4 regions of the Shewanella sp. SM74 genome follow, and region 1 is predicted to be linked to each of the others. Evidence: predicted binding sites of a transcription regulator. Region 1 holds the regulator's gene; each other region holds the start of a gene.
What was found. The regulator LexA, encoded in region 1, represses DNA repair genes until DNA is damaged. The targets are predictions, from matches to a motif close to TACTGTATNNNNATACAGTA.

Region 1 (3,191 bases):
ACGCACTAAACTATCTGAGTAATCTGCTGCGATTTCATCGAGGTACTCAATAGCCGTCTCGCGCGCTTGGGTCTCAGAAATCTTTTTACTGGCGGCTTCTTCTTGAATCGCTTTGCGCAGCGACTCAGATTTGAGCAACGAATGAAACAGTGCTTGGCGGTTTGGCAGCACAGGCCCTGTCATTACCTTACGTTGACGACGGAAATGCACGCGCGCAACCCGTGCTAACTTATGGGCAATCCCCATGTCGGTGCCATGTTCGTCAGCCATGTAACGCAGGGATACGGCATTCGAAAACTGCACGAAGTTATGTCGACCTAAGAACAGAATCATCAAGCACTTGCGCAACCAAGTCGGGTTTTCCCGCTCAAATACGGCCGCCTTCATAGTGTCGTCTTCTTTCCCTGGCGTTCGACCCCAATACAAGCTCACAGGCACAAGTTGAATATCCAATTCAGGACGTTCCTTATGCACGGCTAACAAACGCATAAAGCATTCGAGGAAAGGCTCATTACCAGCACGCTCGCCAAACAGTGGCTTACGTCCTTGAAGACAGACAACCCGAGGCGCAGTCACACCATTAGCCACTAGAGGCTCATAAGGGCTTGGTAAACCTAACTTAGCCGTTATTTCGCTCAAAGCAGCTATGTCACTAAGGGATTCTGTTTTCATCACATAAACAAGGGGTCTGGAAGCATCCAGATTCAGATCGGCAAAGGGATCCTGAGGCACCACAATAGTGTGCACTAAGTGTTTTTGGATCCAACGTAATGATTTCAACCAAAGAGAGTCGTGTTTAGGCATTATTCTTATGCAATTAAGTGCGTTTACTAGCCCGATAGAATACCAGACTATGGGCAATATTCGCTAATTCTCTCCAACATAGCTAAAAAGTGGTTAATACTTGCGCTGCAAATAATACTGTATATACTAACAGTAACTGTATAGAAAAACAGGAAACACCATGAGACCTTTGACGCCACGCCAAGCTGAAATATTAGAGCTAATTAAACGAAATATTGCCGATACTGGCATGCCACCCACTCGGGCAGAAATCGCAACCCGTTTAGGTTTTAAGAGCGCCAATGCGGCTGAAGAACATCTTAAAGCGTTGGCAAAAAAGGGCTGCATTGAGATCATGCCAGGCACATCTCGAGGCATTCGTCTGCCTGCGGAAATCGAAGATTTGACTGAAACAGGTTTACCGCTCATCGGCCAAGTGGCCGCAGGTGAACCTATCCTCGCCCAAGAACATGTTGAACAGTACTACCAAGTCGACCCAAGCATGTTCCATCCCGCCGCCGATTTTTTACTGCGAGTAAAGGGTGACAGCATGAAGAATATCGGCATTCTCGAAGGTGATTTGCTGGCAGTTCATAAAGTAGAACAAGCTAGAAATGGTCAAGTGGTTGTCGCTAGAGTCGATGACGATGTCACTGTTAAACGTTTCGAAAAAAAAGGTAATGTGGTCTATCTACATGCCGAAAATGAAGATTACTCCCCGATTAAAGTGGATTTAGGCTTCCAAAGTTTAACAATTGAAGGACTCGCCGTCGGTGTGATCCGTAATGGAGATTGGCTATGAATAAACTACTTGGCAATGCCCCCCGCCATCCGGGCTTGTGGCTCGATGAAGTCCGTGATGCCGACTATGACTGGCACCATGCGCCTATCGCCTGTATGCCAACTAAGACTCAAGGTCGCCAAGAATTAATTCATCTGAGTGCACAACTCGCTCAGTTAAGCCAACAGGGCCGTTGGTTAGTGCTCATCAACCCACCAAGTATTGGCTACAAGCAAATGCTTGCCAGCGCAGGTGTGCGTATGGATAGAGTCTTACTGGTTCATGCTAAAGATGAAGTCGAAACCCTGTGGGCGATGGAAAAAGCCCTGACAAGTGGTACGTCCAGTGCAGTCATTACTTGGACTCAATCATTAGATGCGCGGGATAATCGACGCCTACAAATCGTGGCTAAAAGTGCCCGAGCTATGGGCATAGTGCTTGAAGACGTAAACAGTCACTTACATGCCGACGTACGCATTGAGCAAGGCAATCTCTTCGGTCAGCAATCTTTTTTTAGCGCTGTACACTAAATATTCATTTAATTTTTTACCTTGAAAGCCGCCTCACCTATGAATGTGAGGCTTTTTTTTGGCAATTTTTCAGATAATTAGATAAATAAGTGATCTTGATCAATATTTAAACAGCAAGTATGGTTGGTTAAGTCGGTGATGATATATCACCTTCCGTGGTCAATGAATCGAGTATTTATCGAACTCGAAGCGCCACTAAAAATAGAGAACAGATTTATTTCAGCAGTATGTGCCAGCGTGGCTAATTACCAGCAGTAACAATACTTGATTAAAAGTAACAGCCGCCAACGCACGTTGAAGTCAAAAAAGCTTTTTTGGGAACTGAAGAGTTTGCATAGAGTTGAGACTTACTGTGTTGCTCTTCTTTGTAGTTGCTATTCGCAATTGGCAGAGGAGAAGTCTTGTGAAGCAATTGTTGTATTGTTTACTCGTGGTGCTTTTCGCACCACCGTTGACCGCCGCAGACATGCGGTTCAACATGACCCCTGGCGTGACCGAGATCAGTGGCAAGGTTTATCACTTGCACATGACCATCTTGTATATCTGCTGCGCAATAGGCCTAGTGGTCTTTGGCGTCATGATTTACGCCATGATCAACCACAGAAAATCCAAAGGCGCTGTCGCGTCCCACTTTCACGAAAGCACTAAAGTTGAAATCGCTTGGACGATTCTGCCATTTATCATTTTGATCTTAATGGCGATTCCAGCGACAAAAACTTTAATCGCAATGGAAGATCCCAGCAACGCCGATCTCACCGTAAAAGTCACGGGTTCCCAATGGAAATGGCATTACAGCTATTTCGATCAAGATATTGATTTTTATAGCATACTGACAACACCCAGAGCACAAATCGAAGGCACCGAAACCAAGGGTGAAAACTATCTATTGGAAGTCGATAAACCGCTCGTTCTACCGATAAACCGCAAAATCCGCTTTCTGATGACTTCAGAGGATGTCATCCATTCTTGGTGGGTGCCCGCCTTTGCAATTAAGAAAGATGCCAATCCAGGATTTATCAATGAGGCCTGGACTCGCATCGACAAACCCGGCATTTACCGTGGTCAATGCGCCGAGCTCTGCGGTAAAGACCATGGTT
Region 2 (3,191 bases), on a different contig from region 1:
CACGCTACCCACGGGGATTTGGCGGAAAAATATTGGCGAGCCAACATCGAGCGAACCGAGTTTATCGGAGGTCAATTCGACCATCACACCTTCTGAGCCGATTTGCATCGGCGGCGGTTGGCGTTCTGCTTCAAAAAAGGTCGATGCATTGCCTTTCCCTGGTTGGATAGCAATATAGTTACCCGAAAACAGCGCATCTAAGCCTTCAACACCTGTAATACTTGCTTTAGGTGTGACAAGCCAGAAGAGGGTTTCTTTATTCAAGAAAGGCTTAGCGCGGTAGTCCATCATGACCTTGACGTTCACGCCTTTGAGATCTTCATCTATGCCAATGTCTTTCACTTTACCAACAGTCAAACCTTGGTATTTGACTAAGGTTTTACCTACATCAATCCCAGTGGCGCTCGGAAAGTGAATTTGAATTTCAACCCCCGATTCTTTAATGCTCTTAATGCCCAGCCAAGCACCTAATGCCAACGCGACAATAGGAAGCAGCCAAATGGGCGAAAAGAGTTTTTTCTTTACAACTTTCGGCGATTCAATTTGTGTCATCTTGAGGTTCCAATCGATCCCAGAGTAAACGAGTGTCTAAAACTTTTGCGGCTAACTGAGTTAACAGAATAACCAAGGCAAATGCGGTAGCCGCAGGCGCGGGTTTCGCGTCGAGTAATTGTCCCATGTTCACTAATGCCACTGTGATTGAGATGACAAATAAATCGAGCATTGACCAGCGGCCAATCCATTCGATGATGTGAAAACCCACCATCAATTTCTTTTTTGAAATCGGAATGTCAAAGCTGATCGCACACAGATAAATGGATAAGCCGATGATTTTAATCCATGGTACTAAAATACTGGCGGTAAACACTATGATGGCAATAGGCAGCATATCTGAATGCACTAAATGCAAAATGCCTGAAAAAATGGTGTCGTGCCGCACTTGCCCTTGATTGGTCAGCATAGTAATAGGGTAAATGTTGGCTGGCACCAGCAAGATGGCAGCGGTAATCAACAAAGCCCAACTTTTTTGCAGGCTGGAATAGTCCCTGACGTGCAACTCAGTTTCACAGCGCTGACAGTGCGTGAGTTCACTGCTGTTGAGTTGGCGACACACTTTACAGAGACATAGGCCGATATCTTTACCTTGTTGTTTCATATCAGCTATGACCTTCCAATAACGTCCACATATGTTCTAAGTCGTATTCTCTTTGTAGAAACAAGGTCACGAGAAACAGCATAGTGAAGCAAAATGTGCCCATACCAAAATAAATGTCCGAAAAATCAGATAGCTGAAATGATGAAACTAAGAAGCTGATCACATAAATTTCCAGCATAGTGAGCTGCGATAAGACGCCATGAAATTTTAACAACTGCTTCAATGAGTTACGCCAAAAAAGGCTACTCAATCCCCATTTCACAATTAAAATCTGTGTCAATATCGATAACAGTAATAAGCCTGGACCTATCACAGCTGCGGCAAGTACGGCGACACCTACAACCCAATAGCCTTGGTCAAATACTGCAAATGCCCCTTGGAAAACCGTGGTAGTACGAATACTGCCGAAAAAGTGGATCTCGAGTACGGGTAAAAAATTAGCAGGGAAATAAAACACTAATGCCGAAATACATAGGGCTAACATACCATTCACAGAGCAGTATGGCGTGTCATAAAGTGCAGTGCTGCAACGAGGACAGATTGCTCTAACACCGCTAGGCAAGGCACGTTTGCGGACTGCTAAATCGCAGGAGCGGCATAGGGTTACTGAATTTTCTGCTGCGTTTTCATGCATATAAAAATATATATTAGCCTAATAGGAGTAATAACAGCGAGATCGGTGCAAAGTGTCGTGCTAGTTAGCTGTTAAGCCACGTCTAGCGCTTTATAATCTTGGCAACGAAAGTACGCTAATAATATCAGATTAATGAGAACACTTGCATCACAAGTTCAATCTATGTCACTCTAGTTACTGTATATAAAAACAGTGCGAGGGCAGTCATGGCAGTAATAACACAGTTTGTCGTGGTCAGAGAAGGGGTTGAAAAGATGACATTCACATCTAAGAAGGAGGCTGATGCCTACGATAAGATGCTCGATATCGCCGATAACCTTATCCCCTTCATTCAAAAAGCTGATTTGGGTATAGATGAAAGTGTGGGTGAAAAGCTCGCATTCTATTTTGCTAACAATAAAGATGAGCTGACGAACTTGCTTAAAGGCGCCGTTCAGGTTAATAGTACGCCAACGAATCCGCCTGCAGCGAAAAAAGCGGCTAAAAAGACCGAAGCAGCAGAATAAAATTGTTAGGAAATGTAATGAAATCGAAATTTTATGAGTCACTTAACCGTCAAGCCTTGGCCTTGTTGGAAGGGGAAGACGACCTTGTTGCGGCTATGGCGAATTTTTCAGCCTTGCTCAATGATAATTTAACTGAGCTGAACTGGGTGGGATTCTACGTCATGCGTGGCGAACAACTCGTATTAGGCCCGTTTCAAGGTAAAGTGGCTTGTACACGCATTCCCTTAGGAAAAGGTGTGTGTGGTACAGCAGCATTCACTAATCAAACTCAGCGAGTGGCCGATGTCCATCAATTTGATGGTCATATTGCCTGTGATTCTGCCAGTAATTCTGAAATCGTTGTGCCAGTTCGTGCGCAAGGTAACGTGGTTGCCGTGCTCGATATTGACAGTCCTATCTTCGATCGTTTCGATGAAGAAGATCAAAAGGGGCTGGAATTACTGGTTAAAAGTTTTGAAAACTGCCTATTTGATTAATTTGCGTACAATAACGCATAATTCATAGTCGCAATCGGTGGCGTGCGCCTTATAATATGCGCCTGCACGCATTAAGCTGGTTTGATTGGCATGCAATGAATAAGCTTAGTGTTTTGAGCTGACAAAATTTGTTAAGGTATATTTTTTAACTTTAGTAAACGCGGCTAGGATGCTAATTTGTACGTTGACTCAATATTGAGTTTAACGAAGATAAACGACATGTAAGAAGCTGATATATATCACCTCGAATCGATGTCCCTTTTTGACTGTGGAAGTAATGATGGAATCAACAGAAAAGTTGACCGACACCAATGCAATTTTGGCGTATTTGTATGAAACATTTCCTTTGTGCTTTATTGCTGAAGGTGAAACTAAGCCATTAAAAATCGGATTGTTTCAAGATTTGGCTGAAAGGTTGG
Region 3 (3,191 bases), on a different contig from region 1:
CGGGCTCAAAAACTCACGGCGCATCTGCCAATTTTTCTCAATGCCATTGGCGGCGACGAACACGGCACCTTTGCCCATTTGCTCGTTTAATCTGTCCATGACTGACATCAACGCTGGTTTTCCCAGGTTGTCGTTGAACATATCGAGCTGCAAGCCTGGTTCTATATCTAATAGCCCTACCCCAACGCGATAGTACGGCACTGCGGCATAACATGACTCAACCGCAGAGGTAATTTGCTGACTGATGATCATGCTGTCACTGGTGGGAGCTGGTAAATGAATTGTCCGACTGAAACCACTAACACCATGCTTGTCATACGCGGATGTTTGAGCAAAAAATACCAAGCAACGTGCTACCGATTTTTGACCCCTTAGCTTTCGAGCCGCTTCACACGCATGGAATGACAACGCCTCCTTTAACCCTGCTATCGTCGTTATTCGCTGGCCAACCGAGCGTGTAGAGAATATCTGTCGCTTATTAACGGGCATATCGTCCCAGCTAAACGCCTTTGTCCCATTCAGCTCGAAAACCGTTCTTTCGATGTTAACGCCAAACATTTTCCTCGCGGTCTTAGTCTTCATCTGGGCCAACTGCAGCGCCGTGTGAATCCCCATCGAACTTAGCCGCTGACCAATTCGTTTACCCACCCCCCACACATCGGTAGTCAACATCGCCCCTAAGATGGCTTCGCGATTATGCGCTTTAATCACGCAAACACCGCGATAGCCTAAGCGCTTCGCAGCATGATTTGCGGCCTTCGCCAGCGTCAAGGAATCCCCTAGCCCGACACCGATAGGCAATCTAACCTCGCGCCACACATCATGCCTTAGCTTACGGCCTAATTTTGATAGGTTTTGTGGTGTGTCGTTGCCAAATTCAGCAAAAATTTCGTCAATAGAATAGGGAAAATACGAATAGCACTCTCTCGACGCGACCCTCATGAACTGGGTGCTGATTGTTGAATACAACGCATAATTGCTCGAGCAAATGACCACCCCATTCGCCCGACAGAACTCGGCCACTTGAAAGTAAGGCGTGAATTTTTTAAGTCCCAACGCGGCCGCTTCTGGGCTTAACGTCACGATCATCCCGTCATTGTTCGAGACCACGATTAGTGCCTTACCACGATACAGAGGGTTAAAAATCTGTTCGCATGAGCTATAAAATTTATTCCCGTCGCAAAGCGCGATAATACTGCTCATAGCAATAAACTCGGCTGTTTTAGTAGCCTAATTGATGCTGGCACAACACCCTCACACCAAAATCTATCATCCGGCTTGATTAACACCGGCTCAAAATAGTCGTTAGCCGATAACAGCCTGCTATTGGTGAGATCGAGGACTTTACAGACAAATTCGTTTTCGTACATGGCAATAATGACATCGCCTGAACCTGCGGTGAGTTGACGTGACACTATCAGGATGTCACCGGAGTGAATGCCCACCCCCGTCATCGAGTCACCTCTTGCACGGCCCACAAACGTCGATTCAACCAGAAGGTCATCAAGGCTTTTCAACACTAGAGGATCGCGCTTTCGTCGATGAAAGCGCACGGCACAAATGGCCACGCCCTGAATCTCTATCCCGTCTGTGACTGATATTTCGGAATAATGAGCATTGGTATTGGCATGAAGTTTATGATGGTCATGGTCTAGCTGCCGACAAACGGTTTCGCCGTCCACCAGCGCCAAAACGACATCTCCCCGCGTCGCAGTCAATGACTTATCAACGACAAGTAGATCTCCGGTAAATAGCCCAAGACCCGTCATAGCATCGTCGGTAACCTCTGCAAATACCGTTGCTGATGGGTGTGAGACAATAAGATTATTGAGGCTTAGCGCCTTCTCTTGGTATCCAGCGGCGGGGCTCTCAAAGCCGTGTATGCCTGCCGATGCCAAACCAATGATGACGTTCATAGGACAAATCACAAATACTGTACATTAATACAGTATAACTAATTATTGAAACATCGAAAATCCCGAAGATGATTTTTTGCGTAAAGAATACATGGAGGGAACAAATATTAAAAAGATAAGCACTCCATTACAGGGTTAGAAACTACTGCTTGGAAGTTGGGCCTACTACCATCGGGGTTGTAGGCCTCACTGTTTTGAAGAGTATTAGACAGGTGATTTATCGCGTGTAAGTCTCAAACACTCGGTCAATATCCAGCTTGAACGCATCAAGGTCAGGCATTTCTCCAGTATGCTCTACATACCCCCAGAAGAACTCAGCCAGCTCAGCCACAACGTCGAATACCGCAAGCCCTGAGAACGCTTTACCCTCGGCATAGAGATCTTCACCTTTTAGCCAAAACGCTTCAGACAGCGCAAACAGCTCCATCACAAAGTCATCTTCCCCCATCCCCAACACATCACCAATGACTTGCTCGTTGGGGCTCGTCGTCAACACGGCATTGGTCAGATAGTAGTGGTACATAGCGACCTCTGCATGGTTGCGCGGTGCAGTTGGCGTAGTTGCTAGTTCGGTCATTTTTTCTGTCCCATTCAGTTGATGTAGGAACATTCTATTACGGCGGCCGATTCTGGCCAATTTCAGGATTTACCCTTCTATATCAGCACCATACAAGACAAGAATGACGCAAATCACCACGGGAAACGGGAAACGATGTTTCCGTAAAAAAATCGTTTCCATTGCAGAGTGTTGAATAACTGGCTACACTGTGATTTATCGATGTAAGTCATTAACTTTGAAGATGTTTGAGGCAAGCAAATGGAACAATTGGCAGTGAAACCGAAGGCAACTCTTGAGGAAGTGACTAAGCTCGCGAATGAAATGCTTAAAAACGGTGTCGAGCCAACGACACGTAACTTGAGCGTTCATCTGCAGGGCAGAACATCGTCGATCCAAGGGTTCTTGATTGAGTACAAAAATAATCTTGAGCATAGAAAAAATGCTATCGCGGAAGAGGTTGGAAGCCTTGCCGTAGCTAAGTTGCTGTCTCAAGAACTGTTGCTCATGATTGACCGTCGTAACGAATCGCTGACCGAGCAAGTTGCCCAGTTGACGCGAAACCTTGATGAAACGCTATCGCTGTTAAGTGACAGTGAAGATAAGTTAGAAAGCGTCTTGAATACTACGGCGGCTCAAGTTGCGGAGATTGAAACCAGCACCGCAGCCAAGGTCGAAAAGGCCCAATCCGCTGTAAGCCTGATAGAGCAACAACTGCG
Region 4 (3,191 bases), on a different contig from region 1:
AGCGATTTGCTGTACTGGGGAGTCATATCGCTAAAAGGACTAGTACGCACAAATACCGACATCGCTTTAGCGTATTGGCGCTCAGAGCGCAGTTTTTCACAGGCCCTAAAAGTGTATTCATTGATTGCCTGTTGCATCGCTTCCAAGTTATCAATACGACTACCAAAGGAGCGGGAGCTGATAATTTGTTGCTTAGTGGCGGCGACCTCTTGTATGTCATCACAGGCAATGCCGTTAAGTTCACGTACTGTGCGCTCAACGGTGACCGAAAAGGTATCGCGGATAAGTTTGGGATGCGCATCCGCCAATTGCAGCGCGGTATTTATGCCCATGATGTTCAAGCGTTTCGTAAGCCTACGGCCTATTCCCCAGACTTCTTCGACAGGGATAAGCGCCATGAGTCGTCGTTGGCGTTCACGGTCGCGTAAATCAACCACGCCACGGGTTGCTGGATAACGCTTAGCAGCATAGTTTGCCAGTTTGGCGAGGGTCTTTGTCGGCCCAATGCCAACGCAAACACTGATCCCTGTCCATTGCGGTATTCGCTGATAAATATCTAATGCAAGCTGATGAATATCGGTGCATTTATCGATGCGTGATAGATCTAAAAACGCTTCATCAATACTATACACTTCTACTTTTGGCACCATTTGCTCTAAGGTGGTCATCACTCTGTTTGACATGTCGGCATAGAGTGCATAGTTGGAGGAGAATACCGCAACCTGATGCTGGCGGAGTTGGTTTGCTATTTGATATACAGGCACCGCCATCTTGATGCCAAGTTGTTTTGCCTCTACGGAGCGGGCGACGACGCAGCCATCGTTATTGGATAACACCACAATCGGCTTACCAACCAAATCCGGCCTAAACATCCGCTCACAGGAGGCATAAAAATTATTGCAATCGACGAGGGCGAATAGTGAGGGCGTCATTTGAGCTTTTTCACCACGTTGGTCACTACCCCAAAGATGTTTAACTCAGACTCATCATTGATAGCGATCGGGGAGAATAAGGCATTACGTGGTAGCAATTGCACCACAGGGCGTAGCTGTAATTGCTTTACGGTAAACTCACCGTTCACCGCTGCGACAACGGTATCACCGTGGGCTGGCTGTAGTGAGCGATCCACCACCAAAATATCACCGGAGAAAATCCCCGCTTCGATCATCGAATCCCCTTGGACTTTGACAAAAAACGTGGCGGCAGGATGTTTGATGCATAACTCATTGAGATCTAATGTTTGTTCTACATAGTCTTGGGCCGGTGACGGAAATCCTGCGGCAATCAAGGAGCTAAATAACGAGAGCTGATATTGGGTATGTTTGGCGAAGCGGCCTAGAAGCATCATAATAAATCACAATATACTGTACATATAAACAGTATAGTCTAACTATGAAGCTTATCGAAAGAATTTATGTGGGGAGAGTTATGTTATCGACCCAAGTGCTGTCGAGTGCTGAGCAATTGATGATGGCTGCTCTAAAGCACCCTTGACGGCTTGAATATCGCCAAGGGTGAGCGTTTCGTCCATTTAATTCAGTTAACGCACTTTAGTTAACGCAATTTAGTTAATCCAACCGAGCCATAGCCACCATAAATAATCCAGTGGCATGAGTGCAACTAGAGTTATTGCCGCTAGAGGTAAGGTGATGCGAAGTAGTTTAGTTAATGGCTCTTGGGATAATTGCATCGCCAAAATCAAAGGAGCCACCTGATAAGGAAAAATCACGGTTGAGAAACCGATCACCTGCGTCATTAATACCGCAGGGGTGGAGAAGCCAGTTGCATTGGCAAAGTCTGCTGCCATGGGGGATAACACAGTCGGCACACCTGGAACCGTTGCCACTAATCCTGTTAGCGTCGCGATTAACGATAACGACATAAAATTCAGGAACGATGCCCCTTGCTGCAAGGGTAACCATTCACTGAACAGTTGACCTAGCGCAGTGCCGAGCCCGGAATGATTGACCAATGCTCCCAGACCTAAGGCTGCCGCGACAAAAATGACGGTCGACAAATCCACTGAACTATTAAAACTCTTAGACTCAAGCACTCCCCATTTGGGGAGCAATAACAAGATAGCCGTTGTTAATCCTACCCAAGCGGGATTAATGCCGTGCAGCGAGTCAGTCACCCAAAAGAGCAAAGTAATAGTCAGTAACAGTGCAACTTTCTTTTGCATATCAAGGTTGTAAGCTTCTTTTTCAATAACGCGTTCAGGCTGGTTGTTATCAATTTTTGCAGGAAATAGGAAAACGACTAGCGCCACAATCAATATTGATTTGAGTAAGCCAAGGATTGGAAAATGCAATAAGAGATACTCAGTATAACCAAAGTGGATATTGAATAGATTCTCACTGGAACCCGCTAATATCATGTTGGGAATATTCGCGGGCAACACGGCAAAACTGGGCATGTTGCACGCCAGTGCCAAGGCGGTCGCAATGCCTATCCGTCCATGGCTACCACGAGCAAAACCGACTTGCTCAGCTAACGCCATACCAATTGGCACCATGACCACAGCACGGCCAACGGATGAGGGCATCACAAAGCCAAGCAGCACGGCACTAAAGACCAAACCCGCAATCAAGCGTGGATAACTTGTGGTCAGTATGGGGGCAATCAAACTGGCCATTCTGCGACTTAAACCTGACTGAGTGATGGCACTGCCGATCACAAACCCCGAAATGATTAACCACACCGCAGTTGAGCCGAATCCGGAGAAAAGTATACTCGGCTCAATGAGTTTAAAAATGGTGGCAAGGGCAAAAAAGATTAACCCCGCCATAAAGGGCGGGAAGAAACCTGTGCTCCAAAACATCAAGGTCACTAACACTACGCCTGCGCTGTAGGAAAACACCGCGGGATGCTGACTTAGCGGAAAAAGCGCAAGTAAAGTAGCGATCAACAGTGCACTGAAAAACGCTAGCTGTTTAACGCCAATAAAACGTTTCATGTTTACCGACCTATTGGGTTGAATACGTAAAAGATGCCTACTAAGATAACTGACTTGGTTTGGCGTTTTAAGAAGGTAATATGTCAAAGTATGTTCCTAAAGCGACATTGTTAACACCCAGTGATGCGGCGTTTATCATAGATGCCAATCGGCCCGTGCTGACCCATACTCGCAATATGGCGGCGGAAGCGGGCATCGAACCTCACTCGCACCCGCGGGGTCAGCTACTTTGGGC

Region 2: a site for LexA is predicted at 1,966-1,985, ahead of L5M49_RS02875 (YebG family protein). Genes of this name have one in related genera too.
Region 3: a site for LexA is predicted at 1,932-1,951, ahead of L5M49_RS24490 (S24 family peptidase). Genes of this name have one in related genera too.
Region 4: a site for LexA is predicted at 1,363-1,382, ahead of umuD (translesion error-prone DNA polymerase V autoproteolytic subunit). Genes of this name have one in related genera too.

Annotation. Positions count from the first base shown of each region.
Region 1 is NZ_JAKKRZ010000014.1:99,451-102,641, reverse strand. It holds gene plsB (glycerol-3-phosphate 1-O-acyltransferase PlsB) at 1-804, opposite strand, end outside; gene lexA (transcriptional repressor LexA) at 965-1,585, shown strand; gene L5M49_RS15265 (cell division inhibitor SulA) at 1,582-2,094, shown strand; gene coxB (cytochrome c oxidase subunit II) at 2,498-3,191, shown strand, end outside.
Region 2 is NZ_JAKKRZ010000002.1:178,317-181,507, reverse strand. It holds gene L5M49_RS02890 (PqiB family protein) at 1-552, opposite strand, end outside; gene L5M49_RS02885 (paraquat-inducible protein A) at 539-1,156, opposite strand; gene L5M49_RS02880 (paraquat-inducible protein A) at 1,158-1,790, opposite strand; gene L5M49_RS02875 (YebG family protein) at 1,997-2,296, shown strand; gene L5M49_RS02870 (GAF domain-containing protein) at 2,314-2,772, shown strand; gene proQ (RNA chaperone ProQ) at 3,053-3,191, shown strand, end outside.
Region 3 is NZ_JAKKRZ010000058.1:3,273-6,463, forward strand. It holds gene L5M49_RS24485 (Y-family DNA polymerase) at 1-1,203, opposite strand, end outside; gene L5M49_RS24490 (S24 family peptidase) at 1,200-1,916, opposite strand; gene L5M49_RS24495 (hypothetical protein) at 2,134-2,493, opposite strand; gene L5M49_RS24500 (hypothetical protein) at 2,734-3,191, shown strand, end outside.
Region 4 is NZ_JAKKRZ010000001.1:376,664-379,854, forward strand. It holds gene umuC (translesion error-prone DNA polymerase V subunit UmuC) at 1-932, opposite strand, end outside; gene umuD (translesion error-prone DNA polymerase V autoproteolytic subunit) at 929-1,348, opposite strand; gene L5M49_RS01685 (SLC13 family permease) at 1,565-2,956, opposite strand; gene L5M49_RS01690 (AraC family transcriptional regulator) at 3,037-3,191, shown strand, end outside.